Regions from separate parts of the Streptomyces sp. NPDC007084 genome, predicted to be linked through region 1. Evidence: riboswitches for the same ligand, from Rfam matches in the RefSeq annotation. Region 1 holds a riboswitch; each other region holds the start of a gene.
The links. A riboswitch is a leader RNA that binds a small molecule or an ion and turns the genes downstream of it on or off. The one in region 1 is predicted to bind cobalamin.
Positions count from the first base shown of each region.

Region 2: it holds a riboswitch for cobalamin, as region 1 does, so the genes downstream of both, AB0912_RS06770 (CbtB-domain containing protein) here and metE (5-methyltetrahydropteroyltriglutamate--homocysteine S-methyltransferase) in region 1, are expected to answer to the same signal.
Region 3: it holds a riboswitch for cobalamin, as region 1 does, so the genes downstream of both, AB0912_RS05100 (ribonucleoside-diphosphate reductase subunit alpha) here and metE (5-methyltetrahydropteroyltriglutamate--homocysteine S-methyltransferase) in region 1, are expected to answer to the same signal.
Region 4: it holds a riboswitch for cobalamin, as region 1 does, so the genes downstream of both, AB0912_RS32790 (cobalamin biosynthesis protein) here and metE (5-methyltetrahydropteroyltriglutamate--homocysteine S-methyltransferase) in region 1, are expected to answer to the same signal.

Region 1 covers NZ_JBEYFY010000078.1:7,348-11,944, forward strand. Annotated here, with positions in the region: gene metE (5-methyltetrahydropteroyltriglutamate--homocysteine S-methyltransferase) at 1-1,671, opposite strand, end outside; cobalamin riboswitch at 1,831-2,050, opposite strand; gene AB0912_RS33315 (GDSL-type esterase/lipase family protein) at 2,140-3,324, opposite strand; gene AB0912_RS33320 (WHG domain-containing protein) at 3,693-4,262, opposite strand; gene AB0912_RS33325 (FBP domain-containing protein) at 4,334-4,597, shown strand, end outside.
Region 2 covers NZ_JBEYFY010000005.1:86,074-90,670, forward strand. Annotated here, with positions in the region: gene aceB (malate synthase A) at 1-1,000, shown strand, start outside; gene AB0912_RS06760 (3-hydroxybutyryl-CoA dehydrogenase) at 997-1,866, shown strand; gene AB0912_RS06765 (CbtA family protein) at 1,985-2,743, opposite strand; gene AB0912_RS06770 (CbtB-domain containing protein) at 2,766-2,987, opposite strand; cobalamin riboswitch at 3,025-3,169, opposite strand; partial or broken gene AB0912_RS06775 (3-hydroxyisobutyrate dehydrogenase) at 3,283-3,438, opposite strand; gene AB0912_RS06780 (enoyl-CoA hydratase/isomerase family protein) at 3,585-4,597, opposite strand, start outside.
Region 3 covers NZ_JBEYFY010000004.1:7,255-11,851, forward strand. Annotated here, with positions in the region: gene mctP (monocarboxylate uptake permease MctP) at 1-1,141, shown strand, start outside; cobalamin riboswitch at 1,488-1,674, shown strand; gene AB0912_RS05100 (ribonucleoside-diphosphate reductase subunit alpha) at 1,809-4,190, shown strand; gene AB0912_RS05105 (ribonucleotide-diphosphate reductase subunit beta) at 4,190-4,597, shown strand, end outside.
Region 4 covers NZ_JBEYFY010000074.1:22,131-26,727, forward strand. Annotated here, with positions in the region: gene AB0912_RS32780 (inorganic phosphate transporter) at 238-1,476, shown strand; gene AB0912_RS32785 (hypothetical protein) at 1,497-1,715, shown strand; cobalamin riboswitch at 1,853-1,997, shown strand; gene AB0912_RS32790 (cobalamin biosynthesis protein) at 2,103-3,086, shown strand; gene AB0912_RS32795 (cobyric acid synthase) at 3,083-4,597, shown strand, end outside.

The sequences.
Region 1 (4,597 bases):
GGACTGGGCGTACGTCGTCCAGCGCACCGTCATCGGCTCGGGCCGCAGGATGTCGCCGGCCAGGATCGGCGGACGCACATACCGGGTGCCGTACGACTGGACCCAGCCGTGCTGTGTGGCGAGGTAGCCGGTGAGCTGCTCGGCGAAGTACTGGACCATGTCGTTGCGTTCGGCCTCGCCGTGCACGAGGACGTCCAGCCCGGCCTTCTCCTGGAACGAGACGACCTCGCCGATCTCGGCCCGGATGCGCTCCTCGTACCCGGCGAGGTCGATGCGTCCGGTGCGCAGGTCGGCCCGTGCGGAGCGCAGTTCGGCGGTCTGCGGGAAGGAGCCGATCGTGGTGGTCGGCAGCAGCGGCAGACCGAGGTGGGCGCGCTGGGCGGCGGACCGCTCGGCGTACGGCTGCGAGCGGCGGGCGTCGGCGGCCGTGACGGCGGCGGCGCGGGCGCGCACGGCGGGGTCGTGGGTGAGCGCCGAGCCCGCGCGGGCGGCGAGATCGGCCCGGTTGGCGGCGAGTTCGGCCGCGATGGTGTCCGTGCCGTGCGCCAGACCCTTGGCGAGGGTGACGATCTCCGCCGTCTTCTGCCGGGCGAAGGCGAGCCAGCGCAGCACCTGCGGTTCGATGTCCCGCTCGACGCCGGTGTCCAGCGGCACGTGCAGCAGCGAGCAGGAGGCCGCGACGTCCACCTGGTCCGCGAGGCCCAGCAAAGTGCCCAGCGTGGCAAGGGAGTTCTCCAGGTCGTTGACCCAGATGTTGCGGCCGTTGACGACACCGGCGACGAGCCGCTTGCCCTGCAGACCACCGACGGCGGCGAGCGCGTCCAGGTTGGCGGCGGCAGCGCCGGTGAAGTCGAGGGCGAGCCCGTCGACGGGAGCTTTGGCGAGGATGGGCAGGGCCTCCCCGAGCCGGTCGAAGTAGGACGCGACGAGCAGCTTCGGCCGGTCGGTGAGACCGCCGAGGAACCGGTAGGCGCGTTCGGCGGCGTTCAGTTCGGCGGTCGTCCGGTCCTCCACGAGCGCGGGCTCGTCGAGCTGGACCCACCGGGCACCCGCGGAGCGCAGATCGGCGAGCACCTCGGCGTAGACCGGCAGCAGCCGGTCGAGCAGGGCCAGCGGGTCGAAGTCCGCGGCCACGCCCGGGGCGGGCTTGGCCAGGAGGAGGTACGTGACCGGTCCGACCAGGACCGGGCGGGCCGTCAGCCCGAGCGCCAGCGCCTCCCTCAACTCGGCGACCTGCTTGGACGAGTCGGCGGTGAAGACGGTGTCCGGGCCCAACTCGGGCACGAGATAGTGGTAGTTGGTGTCAAACCACTTCGTCATCTCCAGCGGCGCCACGTCCTGCGTACCGCGGGCCATGGCGAAGTAGCCGTCGAGCGCGTCGACGGCGACGGCGTCCCGGTGGCGCTCGGGGACGGCGCCGACCATGACGCTGGTGTCCAGGACGTGGTCGTAGTACGAGAAGTCGCCGGTGGGTACTTCGGCGATACCGGCCTCGGCGAGCTGCCGCCAGGTGGAGCGGCGCAGTTCCGCGGCGGTGGCCCGGAGGGCGTCGGCGCCGACGCGGCCCTTCCAGTAGCCCTCGATCGCCTTCTTCAGTTCCCGGTTCGGACCCTGGCGGGGGTAGCCGTACACGGTGGCCCGTGCTGCCGCGGCTGCGGACTTCGCTGTCACGGAAATCTCCTTCGCGAGATGTCTCCCTGGATCCCGATGGGACACGTGAGCGCGAAGGGTGACGGACCGGGCGGGAACACGCCGCACGCCGGAGCGCGGCCGTCCGCCAGGTATGTACGCCGACCCGCCCACGAGGTCACCGGGATGTCCGCGCGCGATGGTCGCGCACGGGCAGCGGGCAGGTCTTCGGACTCGCGGGCACGCCCTCCGGACGGAGGACACCTACTGGCCGTCGCTTCCCAGACCCGTCCGGGCCCAGTGCGTATGACGGCGGTCGTTCCCGCTCACCGCTGCGGGGCAGTCCCGGATTTCCACCGGGTTCCCTCTTACGACGCATCCCGCCTGGCGGACGGGGCGAACCAGCTACGGGCGCCAGCCTATGCGACGAGCGCGGTGCCGCGCAGGCCGCCCACATCCCGGACGGCTCCGGGAGCGCGGCGGCCGGCCGGCTCGGCGCGGGTGCCCGGTTCAGGCGACCGGCCCGGGGAAGCCCTTGGTTCCGTCGAAGGCGAGGCGCGCGAACCGTCCGCCGATACGACGGTGGGTCGCGGCGTCCGGATGGAGCGCGTCCGGCAGCGGCAGCTCGACGGCGTCCGCCTCTCCGTACAGCTCCCGTCCGTCGAGGTAGTGCAGGTTCGGGTCCTCGGCGGCCCGCTGTGCCACGATCGCGGCGAGTTCGTCGCGGATGACCCCGAGGGTCAGTTTCCCGCTCGCCCGCTCGGCGGGGTCGCCCGCGGCGCGGAACCGCAGCCGGCCTTCGCCGAGCGCGCCGAGGTCCGGGAGGCTGGGGCCCGGCGTTTCCTCGTGAATGGGGCAGAGGATGGGGGAGACGACGAGCAGCGGCACGCTCGGGTGGCCCTCGCGGACGGTGTCGAGGAAACCGTGCACGGCGGGGGTGAAGGCCCGCAGCCGCATCAGGTCGGTGTTGACGAGGTTGATGCCCAGCTTGAGGCTGATCAGGTCGGCGGGCGTGTCGCGCAGGGTGCGCGCGGTGAACGGGTCGAGCAGGGCGCTGCCGCCCAGCCCCAGGTTGACCAGTTCCACCCCGGCCAGGGAGGCGGCGAGCGCGGGCCAGGTGGTGCTGGGGCTCGCCGCGTCGGAACCCTGGCTGATCGAACTGCCGTGATGCAGCCACACGGGCCGCCCACGGTCCTGGGCCGGCTCCACGGGCGCGTCGGCTCGCAGGCCCACCAGCTCGGCGGTCTCGTTGTGCGGCAGCCAGATCTCGACGTCCTTCGGCCCGGCGGGCAGGTCCGCGAACCGTACGGTGCCGACCGTCCCGGGCGTGGTCGTCGCCGATCCCGTGGCCATGTCGAGGGTGAGGGTGTTGCCGCCGGGCGCGGACGATTGACCGGCGAGCCGGCCGTCGACGACGAGGTCGTACAGCCCGTCCGGCCGTGCGGGCGCGCCCACGTAGACGCGCTTGGTGGCGAGGACGTCCAGCTCGACGGTGGTGGCCCGCGTACGGAAGGCCAGCCGAACGCCCGACGGCTGGGCCTCCGCCATCGCCACTTGCCCGTCGCCACACTGGGCCCGCGCCCAGGCGGGCAGCCGGTGGGGCAGCACACCCCGCCCGGTGTACTCCAGCTCGACGGCACCGCGCACGAGGTCGGCGGTGATGGGTGTGGTGATGGGGTCGGGTTGGGTCTGCATGATGACATCGGCCTGTCGGTGGGGGAGGACGGATGGGGGGTACGGGGTCGCAAGGGCCACATGGGTCCACGTGGGCCAGGCGGCGTACGGGTCACACGGGTTGTGAGGCTTGTGCGGAGTGCGGTTGGCACGGTTGGCAGGGGTCGTGCGGCGTGTGTGGTGGATGTCGTGGGATGCCTGTGGCTGTCCCGCCTCGTGGGTGGTGGGCGCGTGCCGCCTGTCGCTCACCTCGCGGCTGCCGTGGGAGGCGACGGGGGTCAGCCACGTGGGGCCCGCATGGGGCCCTGCGCGATGCCAACGGGCTTCGGCCACCAGCGAGTTGAGGGATACGGGCAGGTGCCGGCGGCCGGGCGAGTCAGCCGCGTCGGTCAGGCCGTGGGCCAGTGGCGCAGCAGGGAGTCCAGCGCGTCCAGAACGCGCGACCAGCTCTCCTGTGAGTCGGGGGCACTGTGGCTGAACCCTCCGGCCAGCTCCAGGCTGACGTAGCCGTGGAACACGCTGCCCAGCATGCGGACGGCGTGGGTCTGGTCGGGTTCCGCCAGGTCGTAGCCCCGCAGGATCGCCCGGGTCATCTGCGCGTGCCGGACACCCGCGCTGGCGGCGGCCGTCTCCGGGTCGAGCCGGAGCTGTGCGGCGGCGTACCGCCCGGGGTGCTCCCTGGCGTAGTCGCGGTAGACGTTCGCGAAGGCGGTCAGGGCGTCCTTGCCGGCCCGCCCGGCCAGGGCTGTCGCCCCACGGTCGGCGAGTTCTTCGAGGGCGAGCAGGGCGATCCGCGTCTTCAGGTCGTGCGAACTCTTCACATGGGAGTAGAGACTCGCGACCTTGACGTCGAAGTGCCTGGCCAGCGCCGAGACGGTCACCTGGTCGAAGCCGACCTCGTCGGCCAGCTCCGCCCCCGCCCGTGTCACCCGCTCCGCGGTCAGTCCTGCCCGAACCATGGCGATCCTCTCTTCCGGCAGAACTGATTATGCATTTGCCTAATAGCTTTAGGCAAATTAGCGTGAGTGTTATGAAGCCGCTGACCGAGCAAGAGATCCGTGCCGCGTTCCTGAACTGCACGAAGGGCGAGGCGAAGCGCCTCTCCGTCCCCCGGGACCTGGCCGACCGGCCCTGGGAAGACCTCGACTACCTCGGCTGGCGCGACCCGCAGTCACCCGAACGCGCCTATATCGCGGCCGAGTTGGACGGCCACCTCCAGGCGCTCGTGCTGCGCTGCCCCACCCAGCCGTCCGGACACATGCGCCGCAGCATGTGCTCCCTGTGCGTCACCACC
Region 2 (4,597 bases), on a different contig from region 1:
CGCGCGGCGCCAGATCGACGCCGGCCGGGGACCGTACTTCTATCTGCCGAAGCTGGAGAACCGCTACGAGGCCCGGCTGTGGAACGACGTGTTCCTGCTCGCGCAGGAGTTGCTGGACATCCCGCGCGGCACGGTCCGGGCGACCGTCCTCATCGAGACGATCACCGCGGCGTTCGAGATGGAGGAGATCCTCTACGAGCTGCGCGAGCACAGCTCGGGTCTCAACGCGGGCCGCTGGGACTACCTGTTCAGCCTGATCAAGACCCTCGGTCACCGGACCGACTTCCTGCTGCCCGACCGGGCGCGGGTGACGATGACCGCGCCCTTCATGCGGGCGTACACCGAACTCCTGGTACGCACCTGCCACAAGCGGGGCGCGCACGCGATCGGCGGTATGGCGGCCCAGGTGCCGAGCGGGGACCCGGCAGCCCGCGAGGCGGCGCTCGCCATGGTGCGGCTCGACAAGGAACGCGAGGCGGAGGACGGCTTCGACGGTTCCTGGGTGGCGCATCCGGGGCTCGTGCCGGTGTGCCGTGAGGTGTTCGACGGGGTGCTGCGGGACCGGCCCGACCAGATCGACCGCACCCGGGACGACGTCAAGGTCACCGCCGCTGACCTGCTCTCGGTGCGCCGGATCGGCGGCCCGCCGACACCGGAGGGGGTGCGCGTCAACATCGCGGTGGCGCTGCGCTATTACGCGGCCTGGATGAACGGACGGGGTGCCGTCGCCCTGTACGGCCTCATGGAGGACGCGGCCACCGCGGAGATCGCCCGGGTGCAGATCTGGCAGTGGCTGCGGCACCGGGTGATCGACCGGATGACCGTGCTCGACGTGCTGGACGAGGAACTGGCGGCGCTGGGCGCCGAGTTCCCGTGGGCCGGCCTGGACGCGGTGCGCGGTCTGTTCGAACGCACCGCCCTGTCCGGCGAGTTGCCGCTCTTCTTCACGCCGGACGCCTACGCCGGCCACCTCGTGCGGCACGCGGAGCCCCGGTCGTGACCGCCGCCGTCGAGCGCGTCGGTGTCGTCGGCGCCGGGCAGATGGGCGCGGGGATCGCCGAGGTCTGCGCGCGGGCCGGCCTGGACACGGTGGTGTGCGAGGCGGACGCGACGGCCGCGCGCGGGGCGCGGGAGCGGGTCGCGGCCTCGCTCGACCGTGCGGTGCGCCGGGGCAGGCTGGAACGGGAGGCGGCGCGGGAGGCGCTCGACCGGATGGTCTTCACCGGGAGTCTGGACGACCTGGCCGACCGCCAACTCGTGGTCGAGGCCGTCGTCGAGAACGCCGCCGCCAAGACCGAGGTGTTCGCCGCGCTCGACAAGATCGTCCAGGACCCGGCGGCGGTCCTCGCGACGAACACGTCCTCGCTGCCGGTGATGCGCCTGGGCATGGCCACCGGCCGCGCCGACCGGGTGGTGGGCCTGCACTTCTTCAACCCGGTCCCGGTGCTGCCGCTGGTGGAGGTGGTGGCCTCGCTGCACACGTCCGCGGACACGGTGGCCGCCGTGGAGGCCTTCGCCACCGGCACCCTCGGCAAGACGGTCGTACGCTCCCGCGACCGGGCCGGCTTCGTCGTCAACGCCCTCCTCGTCCCGTATCTGCTGGCCGCCGTCCGGATGGCGGAGTCCGGCTTCGCCACCGCGGCCGACATCGACGCCGGCATGGAGCTGGGCTGCGCCCATCCGATGGGCCCGCTCAAACTGGCGGACATGATCGGGCTCGACACGGTCGCCTCGATCGCCGAGTCCCTCTACGACGAGTTCAGGGAGCCCCTCTACGCCCCTCCCCCGCTGCTCCAGCGGATGGTCGAGGCGGGCCTGCTGGGCCGCAAGTCCGGCCGGGGGTTCCACGTGTACGGGCAGGACTGAGCGACCTGGCGGCGCGTCCCTCCTCCCGGGGGTTCGGAGGGTACGGGAACGCGAGAAGGCCCCCGGGCGGGCCCGAGAGGCCTTCTCGCGTTGCGCTTGTGTCCTGGTCCTGAAGTGATCAGTTCGCGGCCGGAACCGTCCGGCCGGAGGGGACCGCCGCGGGCTTGGGTTCCAGCAGGCGTTGGGCCAACTCACCGAAGACGAGCCCGAATCCGCCCCACAGGGCGGCCTGCATGGCGAGCGCGGAGAGCCGGAAGCGCCAGAGCAGCGTGGCGGGGAAGTCCTTGGGGACCTCGTTGATCACGGGCAGGAACTCGTACGCCAGGCCGATCACGACGGCGAAGGCGAGCACGGCGACGACCGTCGCGTTCCAGTTGCCGAGCCTCGGGGCGAGCCGCTTGCCGAGGATGGTGGCGGCGACGGCCAGCAGCACGCTGAGGACCATCATCAGGAAGTACAGGGTGGTCCGCTTGCCGATGGTGTCGGGGTCGCCGACTGACGGCGGGTTGGCCGGGTACTTCAGGAACGGCACGACGTACACGGCGAGCAGCGCGCAGCCCGAGAGCAGGAGCGCGGTCGCGCGGGCGCCGAACCGGCCGACGCGGCCGAGGGCGAAGCAGTACGCCAGGGCCGCGATGCCGCCGAAGGCGATGCCGTAGAGCAGGACGCCGGTGGCGAGGCCCGCGGTGGACTGGAGGCTGCGGGAGACGAGTTCGACCTCGTGCTCGTGCGCCGGGGCGTGCGCCTCCTCGAAGCCGATCGCGCTGTCGACGTTCGGCTCGCCGAGGAAGTAGGCCACGACCAGGGCGAGGACGCCTGCTCCGAGGCCCGCGAGCATGCCGCGGACCAGGAGGTTTCTTACCGTTGCGGAGTTCATGGGCAGGTGCTTGTCTCTCGCGTCAGTGGCAGGGGAATCCGAGCAGGTGGCGGGCGTCGTGCACCCACTCGTGGACGTCCTCGCCCGAGACGACGGAGGTGGCGCCCTGTTCGGCGCCGACGAAGTACAGCAGGACCAGCATCAGGATGCCGAAGAAGACCGCCCAGGGTGCTATCGCCTTGAGCGGCAGCTTGGCGGGAACGACGGGGGTGGTGGCTGTCGGCGGAGCGACGGTCTGCGCCATGGCAGGACCTCCTCGGGAGTTCGCGTCCCATCTCGGTGGTGCACTGGATGACGTCTACGGGTCTGACTTGCGAGGCGTCCAGCGGACTGGGGCGTCTCGTTCACAGTGGCGCGACCGTGCCGGATTCCCACCGGCTTCCGTTCTGACGTCATCGATATCGCACCGACGGTACCGCGTGACGGGTACCTGGCCAAGACCGTGCCACCTGGCGTGATCTTCCTCTCGCACCAGGTGACACGGTCCGCCGGGGCCGCGGGCACGGTCCCGGGGCAGCCGCGGTCGGCCGGCGGCGTGGTCACGCGCGCGCGGCGCCACGCTCCCTGATGGCCCGGACGACGCCGGAGAAGTCCTCGGCCGCTCCGACGCGTTCGGCGTACCGCGCGTACAACTCGGTGGCACGGAGGCGGAGTTCGGCGCGCACTCCGCCGGCGCGCGCCGCGCCGGCCGCGAGGTCGTGTCCGCGGAGGCGGTGTCCGGCCTTGACGAGGTTCGCGGCCTTGACGAGGTTCTCGGCCTTGACGGGGTTCTCGGCCTTGACGGGGTTCTCGGCCTTGGGCCCGTCCATGTGTCCGAGTCCGATGAACGCGACGGTGCGGGTCACCAGGCCCGCTCCGCGGCGGTGCTGGGTCCGGCGAGCCCGAGTTCGCGGTCCCCGAGGGGAGCGAAGAAGCGCTCGACGTCGGCGTCGGTGACCTCGGCGAGGGTGGCCGGGGACCAGTGCGGGTCGCGGTCCTTGTCGATGATCCGGGCCCGGATGCCCTCGACCAGGTCATGGGCGGACAGCAGGGCGCAGGAGACGCGGTACTCCTGGTCGAGGACGCGCTCAAGCGGCCCGAGCCGCCGGGCCCGGCGCACCGAGGCCAGGGTGGTCTTCACGGCGGTGGGCGAGTGGGCGAGCAGGGTCCCGGCCGCCTCCTTGGCAGCCGGGTCGCCTACGGCGAGCAGCCGGCGCACGATCTCCTCCACGGTGTCGGCGCGGTAGCAGGCGTCGATCCACTCACGGCGCTCCGTCAGCTCCGCGGGTGGCGGCGGCTGTACGTGCCGGGCCAGGGCTTCCCGTACCGGCAGGCCGGCGAGGTCGGCGACCAGCGCGGGGAGCGCGGCGGACGGCACGAAGTGGTCGGCGAGGCCGCACAGCAGGGCGTCGCCCGCGGTGACCGATGTGCCGGTGAGGGCGAGATGGGTGCCCAGCTCGCCGGGGGCGAGGGCAAGCAGGTAGGTGCCGCCGACGTCGGGCACGAAGCCGATGCCGGTCTCGGGCATGGCGATCCGGGACCGCTCGGTGACGACGCGGACGCTGCCGTGCGCGGAGACGCCGACGCCGCCGCCCATCACGATGCCGTCCATGAGGGCGACGTAGGGCTTGGGGTAGCGGGCGATCCGGGCGTTGAGGCGGTACTCGTCGCGCCAGAACGCGGCGGACGCGGTGCCGTCCCCGTCGCGCGCGTCGTCGTGCACGACCCGGATGTCGCCGCCCGCGCACAGGCCGCGTTCCCCGGCGCCGGTGATGACGACGGTCCGTACGGCCGGGTCGTGCTCCCAGGCGGTGAGGGCCTGGTCGATCCGGCGGACCATGGCGTGGTTCAGGGCGTTGAGGGCGCGGGGCCGGT
Region 3 (4,597 bases), on a different contig from region 1:
GATGGGGGTGGGCGGCGGCGAGAACACCAACTGGTTCGTCAAGGACCTGCCGCTGCTCATCGCCTTCGGTGTGCTGGCCGCGTACACCTACTCCTCGGGGCTGCGGGCCCCGGCGCTGATCGCGTTCGTGAAGGACACCCTGATCTACATCGTGATCGCGGTGGCCATCATCTACATCCCGATCAAGCTCGGCGGCTTCGACGAGATCTTCAAGGCGGCGGGCGACAAGTACACGGCGGCCGGGGCCGGCGGGGTCGTGCCGCCCGCGGCGGGCCAGTGGACCTACGCCACGCTCGCGCTGGGTTCGGCGCTCGCCCTGTTCATGTATCCGCACTCCATCACCGCGACGCTGTCCAGCCGCAGCCGCGAGGTGATCCGCCGCAACACGACGATCCTGCCCCTCTACTCGCTGATGCTGGGCCTGCTCGCCCTGCTCGGGTTCATGGCCATCGCGGCCGGCGTGAAGGTGCAGAACGGGCAGCTCGCCATCCCGCAGCTCTTCGAGAACATGTTCCCGGACTGGTTCGCGGGCGTGGCCTTCGCCGCCATCGGCATCGGGGCGCTCGTCCCGGCGGCCATCATGTCGATCGCCGCCGCGAACCTCTTCACCCGCAACATCTACAAGGACTTCATCAAGCCGGACGCGACCCCGAAGCAGGAGACCCGCGTCTCCAAGATCGTCTCGCTGCTGGTGAAGGTGGGCGCGCTGGTCTTCGTCCTGACGATGGACAAGACGGTCGCGATCAACTTCCAGCTGCTGGGCGGCATCTGGATTCTCCAGACCTTCCCGGCGCTGGTCGGCGGCCTGTTCACCCGCTGGTTCCACCGCTGGGCGCTGCTCGCGGGCTGGGCGGTCGGCATGGTCTACGGCACGCTCGCCGCCTACGGGGTGGCCTCGCCGACCCAGAAGCACTTCGGCGGCAGCTCGAAGGAGATCCCGGGCATCGGCGAGATCGGCTACATCGGCCTGACCGCGTTCGTCCTGAACGTGGTCGTCTCCGTCGTCCTCACCTTCGCCCTGCGCGCGTTCAAGGCCCCCGACGGCATCGACGAGACCTCGCCCGAGGACTACACCGCCGACGCGGGCGACCCCGGCGTCCAGGTGGAGCTTCCGCCGGCCACGGCGGGCGCCGGCCACTAGGGGAAACGCCTGCCCCTGCGAGAGGGCGCCCGCCTCACCGGGAGGGCGCCTCACCAGGAGGGCGCCCTGTCTCACCGGGAGGGGGATCGCCCCACCGAGAGAGGGGCAGGGCAAGGCAGCCGAGGACGGGCCGCCGGTCGCGAACCGGCGGCCCGTCGCCGTGCCCGTCCGGGGCCCTCCCCGCCCCCGGCTACTCCCCGCCCGGCCCCTCTCCCCGGCCAGTCCCCCTCGCCCCGGCCAGTCCCTCCCCCGCCGCGTCCGGGCCCCGTTCGGCGGCCGGGCCACATCCGGCCGCTCACCTACGAGTTGACCCCCCGGCACACTCCGTAGCGCTCTCCGGCACCGACACGACACAACATGTGGGGGTGCTCCCTGGGCCCGGCACAAGATGTATGCTCATGCTCGCTGTCGCCGCAGGGGAATCCGGTGCGAATCCGGAACTGTCCCGCAACGGTGTACTTGTGCGTGTTCGCGTATTGGGCGTGCCCGCGTACGTGTCAGTCCGAGGACCTGCCGACAGCGCACCCCGGCCACCCGGCCCGGGTGCCGACGACGTCCGGGCCTCGCGGAATGGGCCGGTGGACGCGGTGCGCTGGCTGCCCAGAAGCGTTTCCGTGTGCCCCCGTGCTCCCCGAAAGGCCCCGTGCCGAGCGAGGGAGAGCCCCACGTGACCATCGCGCCAGCAGATCCGGCTTCAGTGACCGAGCACCAGGCCCCGGTGGAGACCGACGGCCCCGGAGCCGCGCTGCTGCGGACCCTGACCGACCTCACCGCCGACCTCCCCGACGCCGACCCCGGCCGGGTCGCCGCCGCGGCGCTGCGCGGCCGGTCCGCCCGCGCCGACGAGGCCGAGCTGCGCGAACTGGCCACGGAGGCGGCGGCCGGACTCATCTCCGAGGACCCCGTCTACTCCCGGCTGGCCGCCCGGCTACTCACCATCAGCATCGCCGCGGAGGCCGCCTCCCAGGGCGTGACGACCTTCTCCGAGTCGGTCGCCGTCGGCCACCGCGAGGGCCTGATCGCCGACCGCACCGCCGAGTTCGTCCGGCTGCACACCGCCCGGCTCGACGCGCTGATCGACCCGGCCGGCGACGACCGCTTCGGCTACTTCGGCCTGCGGACGCTGCACAGCCGTTACCTGCTGCGCCACCCCATCACCCGCAAGGTCGTCGAGACGCCCCAGCACTTCATGCTGCGGGTCGCCTCCGGCCTCGCCGAGGACGACACGGTCCACGCCGTGGACGAAGTCTCCGCGCTCTACGGGCTCATGAGCCGGCTCGACTACCTCCCGTCCTCCCCCACGCTCTTCAACTCCGGTACGCGGCACCCCCAGATGTCGTCCTGCTACCTCCTCGACTCCCCGCTGGACGAGCTGGACTCCATCTACGACCGCTACCACCAGGTCGCCCGGCTGTCGAAGCACGCCGGCGGCATCGGTCTCTCGTACTCCCGCATCCGTTCGCGCGGTTCGCTGATCCGCGGCACCAACGGCCACTCCAACGGCATCGTCCCGTTCCTCAAGACGCTCGACGCCTCGGTCGCCGCGGTGAACCAGGGCGGCCGGCGCAAGGGCGCGGCGGCGGTGTACCTGGAGACCTGGCACTCCGACATCGAGGAGTTTCTGGAGCTGCGCGACAACACCGGTGAGGACGCCCGGCGTACGCACAACCTGAACCTCGCGCACTGGATTCCGGACGAGTTCATGCGCCGGGTGAACGAGGACGGCGTGTGGTCGCTGTTCTCCCCGGCGGACGTGCCCGAGCTGGTCGACCTGTGGGGCGACGAGTTCGACGCCGCGTACCGCAAGGCCGAGGAAGCGGGCCTCGCCAAGAAGACCATCCCGGCCCGCGATCTGTACGGCCGCATGATGCGCACCCTCGCGCAGACCGGCAACGGCTGGATGACCTTCAAGGACGCCGCCAACCGCACCGCCAACCAGACGGCGGAGCCCGGCCACACCGTCCACTCCTCGAACCTGTGCACCGAGATCCTGGAGGTCACGGACGACGGGGAGACCGCGGTCTGCAACCTGGGCTCGGTCAACCTCGGCGCGTTCGTCGTCGGCGACGACATCGACTGGGAGCGGCTCGACGAGACCGTCCGCACCGCGGTCACCTTCCTCGACCGCGTGGTGGACATCAACTTCTACCCGACCGAGCAGGCCGGGCGCTCCAACTCCCGCTGGCGGCCGGTCGGTCTGGGCGCGATGGGCCTCCAGGACGTCTTCTTCAAGATGCGGCTGCCCTTCGACTCGCCGCAGGCGCGCGCCCTGTCCACCCGGATCGCCGAGCGCATCATGCTCGCCGCGTACGAGGCCTCCGCGGACCTCGCCGAGCGCAACGGCCCGCTCCCGGCCTGGGAGAAGACCCGTACCGCCCGGGGCGTGCTGCACCCCGACCACTACGACGTCGAGCTGAACTGGCCGGAGCGCTGGGAGGCGCTGCGCGGGCGGATCGCCGAGGTCGGCATGCGCAACTCGCTGCTCCTGGCCATCGCGCCGACCGCCACCATCGCCTCCATCGCGGGCGTCTACGAGTGCATCGAGCCGCAGGTGTCGAACCTGTTCAAGCGCGAGACGCTCTCCGGCGAGTTCCTCCAGGTCAACTCCTACCTGGTGGCCGAGCTGAAGAAGCTCGGCGTGTGGGACGCGCAGACCCGTGAGGCGCTGCGCGAGTCCAGCGGCTCGGTGCAGGGCTTCACCTGGGTGCCGCAGGACGTGCGCGACCTGTACCGCACGGCGTGGGAGATCCCGCAGCGCGGTCTGATCGACATGGCCGCCGCGCGGACCCCGTTCCTGGACCAGGCGCAGTCGCTGAACCTGTTCCTGGAGACGCCGACCATCGGCAAGCTGTCCTCGATGTACTCGTACGCCTGGAAGTCGGGCCTGAAGACGACGTACTACCTGCGGTCCCGTCCGGCGACGCGGATCGCCCGCGCGGCGCAGGCGCAGGCACAGCCCGAGAAGACCATCCCCGTCCAGCAGGCCGCCGACCCCGACGCCGTCGCCTGCTCCCTGGAAAACCCCGAGTCCTGCGAGGCCTGCCAGTAATGACCGACACCACCACCGAGAAGGCCGTGTCCGAGAAAAACCTGCTCGACCCGGGCTTCGAACTGACTCTCCGTCCCATGCGCTACCCGGACTTCTACGAGCGCTACCGGGACGCGATCAAGAACACCTGGACCGTCGAGGAGGTCGACCTCCACTCGGACGTCGCCGACCTCGCGAAGCTGACGCCGGGTGAGCAGCACATGATCGGCCGGCTGGTCGCGTTCTTCGCGACGGGCGACTCGATCGTGGCGAACAACCTCGTGCTGACGCTGTACAAGCACATCAACTCCCCCGAGGCGCGGCTCTACCTGAGCCGTCAGCTCTTCGAGGAGGCCGTGCACGTCCAGTTCTATCTGACGCTGCTCGACACGTATCTGCCCGACCCGGACGACCGCGCGGCGGCCTTC
Region 4 (4,597 bases), on a different contig from region 1:
GTGACCAGGATCTCCTCTCCGGCCCCGCGCCCGGCCCCGCCCGGTCCGCGCACCCCCGGCGACCCGTACCGGAGCCCGGTATTCCGGCTCCGTTCGAACCCCGTCCTCTCCCCCTCGGCACAAGCGGAATCCGGATACGCCGTTCGGGACACCACAAAGCCCGGCTCAGTTCATCTTCCGTTCATCCAGGTTGCCTACGGTCCACCTGCCACTGACGTCCAACAGAAGCCTGGGTAAATGGAACACATCACGCTCCTCCTCGGAATCGTGATCGTCACCGCTCTCGTGTTCGATTTCACGAACGGTTTCCACGACACCGCCAACGCGATGGCCACCACCATCTCGACCGGCGCGCTCAAGCCCAAGGTCGCGGTGGCCATGTCCGCCGTGCTGAACCTTGTCGGCGCCTTCCTCTCGGTGGAGGTCGCCAACACGATCTCCAAAGGCCTCGTCGACGAGTCCGGCATCCAGCCAGAAGTGATCTTCGCCGCCCTGGTGGGCGCGATCCTCTGGAACCTGGTGACATGGCTCGTCGGACTCCCGTCCAGCTCCTCGCACGCCCTGATGGGCGGTCTGGTCGGCGCCACCATCGCCTCGGCCGGCACCGGCGCGGTGCACGGGGACGTCCTGGTCGGCAAGGTGCTGCTGCCCGCCGTCGCCGCCCCGATCGTGGCCGGCCTGGCCGCGATGCTCGCCACCCGGCTGTCGTACCGGCTCGGCAAGAACGCCGGCGGCAAGGCCACCGAGAAGGGGTACCGCGCCGGGCAGATAGCCTCCGCGGGCCTGGTCTCGCTGGCCCACGGCACCAACGACGCCCAGAAGACGATGGGCATCATCACCCTGGCCCTGGTCGCCGGCGGCGCCGTCGCGCCCGACTCCGACCCGCCGGTCTGGGTCATCCTCTCCGCCGGTCTCGCGATCGCGCTCGGCACCTATTTGGGCGGCTGGCGCATCATCCGCACCATGGGCAAGGGCCTCACCGACCTCCAGCCGCAGCAGGGCTTCGCCGCCCAGACCAGCGCCGCGACCGTCATCCTGGCCTCCTCGCACATCGGCTTCTCCCTCTCCACCACGCACGCGGTCTCCGGCTCCGTGATGGGCGCCGGCCTCGGCCGCAAGGGCGGTGTGGTCCGCTGGTCCACCGCCACCCGGATGTTCGTCGCCTGGGCCCTCACGCTGCCCGCCGCCGCCCTGGTCGGCGCGCTCGCCGAGTGGGTCACCGGATTCGGCGCCTGGGGCACCACGCTCGTCGCCGTCTTCCTGGTCGGCTCCAGCTTCGCGATCTGGCGCCGCTCGCGCCGCGAGGTCATCGACCACACCAACGTGAACGCCGAGGAGCCCGTCGGCGTGGTCACCACGGCCATCGCCGCCGTCACCCCGCCCCCGGCCGGCACCGTGACCGAGGACCTCACGGCCACCATCCCCGCTCCCGCCGAGCCCGCGGCGACCCCGCCGGCGCCGTCCCGCGTGGCCTGAGAACCGAAGGAAGAAACAGCATGCACATCGACTGGTCGGCCCTCGGGTCCGTGTTCGGCGTCAGCCTCGGGGCCACCGTGCTCCTCGTCGGCCTCTTCACCCTCGGTGTCGCGGGCCTCGCCAAGAAGGAGTCCGCCCAGGGCGGCTCCGCCGTCGCGGCGGCCACCGGCGCCTACGTCTGCTTCGCGGCCTGCGCCGCGGCGGTCGCGTACGGCATCTCGCTCATCATGAGCAAGTAACCCGGGACGAACAGCCCCGAACGGGCCGTTGTCGGGCAGCACTTCACGGTGGGGTGCGGGACGGATCTCCGTCCCGCACCCCACCGTCGTGTGGGGCTTCGCACACTCTCCCTCCGCAGGTCAACAGCAAGTTGACGGCCGTTCTCACCGCGTGGTGGACTGCCCGGGCCAAGTACGGCGGCAGGTGAGGAAGCCGGTGCGAATCCGGCGCGGTCCCGCCACTGTCACCGGGGAGGAAACTTCCCGGGAAGCCAGGAACTCTCGCCGCCGGTCTCGTCGAACCAGGGCGCGGACACCCTGAGTGAGGACATATCGCCATGCGCGGCTGCCCGTTGCCGGACCTGTTGTGCCAGAGAGTTCTGCCGACCCCCACGGCCGGCTGACCCCGTGCGGGCCGATCGCGTCTTCGCGTACGGCGCCGCCGCCGGCCTCCTGGGCGACCTGCTGCTCGGCGATCCCCGCCGAGGGCATCCGGTCGCCGCGTTCGGGCGGGCGGCCACGGCCGTGGAGCGGACCCTGTGGCGTGACCACCGCGGGTGGGGCACGCTGCACACCCTCGTCTGCGTAGGCGGCGCCGCCGGGATCGCCGCGCTCGCCGGCCGCTGCGTGCGCCCCTCGGGGACCGCTTCCGTCGCGCTGACCGCCGCCGCCACCTGGGCCGTCGTCGGCGGGACCTCGCTCGGCCGTGAGGCGCGCGCGATCGGCGGCGCGCTCGCGGCCGGTGATCTCGACGTCGCCCAGGAGCGCCTGCCGCGTCTGTGCGGGCGCGACCCGCAGGCGCTGGACGCCGACGGCGTCGCCCGCGCGGTGGTCGAGTCCGTCGCCGAGAACACCTCCGACGCCGTGGTCGGCGCCCTGGTCTGGGGCGCCGCCGCCGGGGTGCCCGGCCTCGTCGCCTTCCGCGCCGTGAACACGCTCGACGCGATGGTCGGCCACAAGTCCCCCCGCCACCGCCGCTACGGCTGGGCCTCCGCCCGGCTCGACGACCTCGCGGGCTGGCCGGGGGCCCGGCTGACCGCCGTCCTCGCGGCCGTCGCCGGCGGCGACCCGCGCGGTGCCGTACGGGCCTGGCGCGCCGACGCCCGCAAGCACCCGAGCCCCAACGCCGGTCCGGTGGAGGCCTCCTTCGCCGGCGCGCTCGGCGTACGGCTCGGCGGCACCCTCTCGTACGCGGGCCGGGTCGAACACCGGCCGGTGCTCAACGGGGACGGGCGCGCGGTGCGGGTCGCGGACATCGAGCGGGCCGTACGGCTGTCCCGGCGCGTCGGCTGGCTGGCGCTCGGCGTCAGCGTCGCCGGACGCGTCCTGCTGTCCCGAAGGCCGGGGGCGAAGGCCGCCGCACGGCCGGTCCGAAGGGGGCGTACGGCATGAGCGGCGGACTGCTGGTCGCGGGGACCACCTCCGACGCCGGCAAGAGCGTGGTGACCGCCGGGATCTGCCGGTGGCTGGTGCGCCAGGGGGTGAAGGTCGCGCCGTTCAAGGCGCAGAACATGTCCCTGAACTCGTTCGTCACCCGGGAGGGTGCCGAGATCGGGCGCGCCCAGGCCATGCAGGCCCAGGCCGCCCGCGTGGAGCCGGCCGCGCTGATGAACCCGGTGCTGCTCAAGCCGGGCGGCGACCGCACCAGCCAGGTCGTCCTGCTGGGCAGGCCGGTCGGCGAGATGAGCGCCCGCGGCTTCTTCGGGAGACCGGGCCAGGAGCCCTCGGAGGGCGCGCCGCCGGGCGGTGACCTGCGCGGGGGCGGCCGGGAGGCACTGCTCGGGACGGTTCTCGACTGTCTGGACCGGTTGCGGGGCACGTATGACGCGGTGATCTGTGAGGGGGCCGGCAGCCCGGCCGAGATCAATCTGCGGCGCACCGACATCGTCAACATGGGGGTCGCGCGGAACGCCGGGCTGCCCGTGCTCGTCGTCGGCGACATCGACCGGGGCGGGGTGTTCGCCTCCTTCTTCGGCACGGTCGCCCTGCTCTCGCCCGAGGACCAGGCGCTCGTCGCCGGGTTCATCGTGAACAAGTTCCGCGGCGACGTCGGTTTGCTGGAGCCCGGCCTCGACATGCTGCGCGGTCTCACCGGCCGCCGCACCTACGGCGTGCTGCCCTTCCGGCACGGGCTGGGCATCGACGAGGAGGACGGGCTGCGGGTGTCGCTGCGCGGCACCGTCCGCGAGTCGGCCGTCTCCTCCCCCGCCGGCGCGGACGTCCTGCGGGTCGCCGTGTGCGCGGTCCCGCTCATGTCCAACTTCACCGACGTGGACGCGCTGGCCGCCGAACCGGGCGTCGTCGTGCGGTTCGTGGACCGGGCCGAGGAACTGGCCGACGCGGACCTGGTCGTCGTACCCGGCACCCGGGGCACGGTGAAAGCGCTGGCGTGGCTGCGCGAGCGGGGCCTCGCCGACGCGCTCTCCCGTCGGGCCGCCGAGGGCCGCCCGGTGCTGGGGATCTGCGGGGGCTTCCAGCTCCTCGGGGACCACATCGAGGACGAGGTCGAATCACGCGCCGGCCAGGTCGAGGGGCTCGGACTCCTCCCCGTCCGCGTGCGGTTCGCCCGCGAGAAGACGCTGGCCCGGCCGGCCGGCGAGGCCCTCGGCGAGAGCGTCGAGGGCTACGAGATCCATCACGGTGTCGCCCACGTCACCGGCGGGGAGCCCTTCCTGGACGGCTGCCGGGTCGGTGCCGTGTGGGGCACGCACTGGCACGGCTCGCTGGAGTCGGACGGTTTCCGCCGGGCCTTCCTGCGCGAGGTGGCCGCCGCCGCGGGCCGCCGCTTCGTGCCGGCGGCCGACACGTCGTTCGCGGCGCTGCGCGAGGAGCAGCTCGACCGGCTCGGCGATCTGATCGAGGAACACGCGGACACGGACGCGCTGTGGCGGCTCATCGAGTCG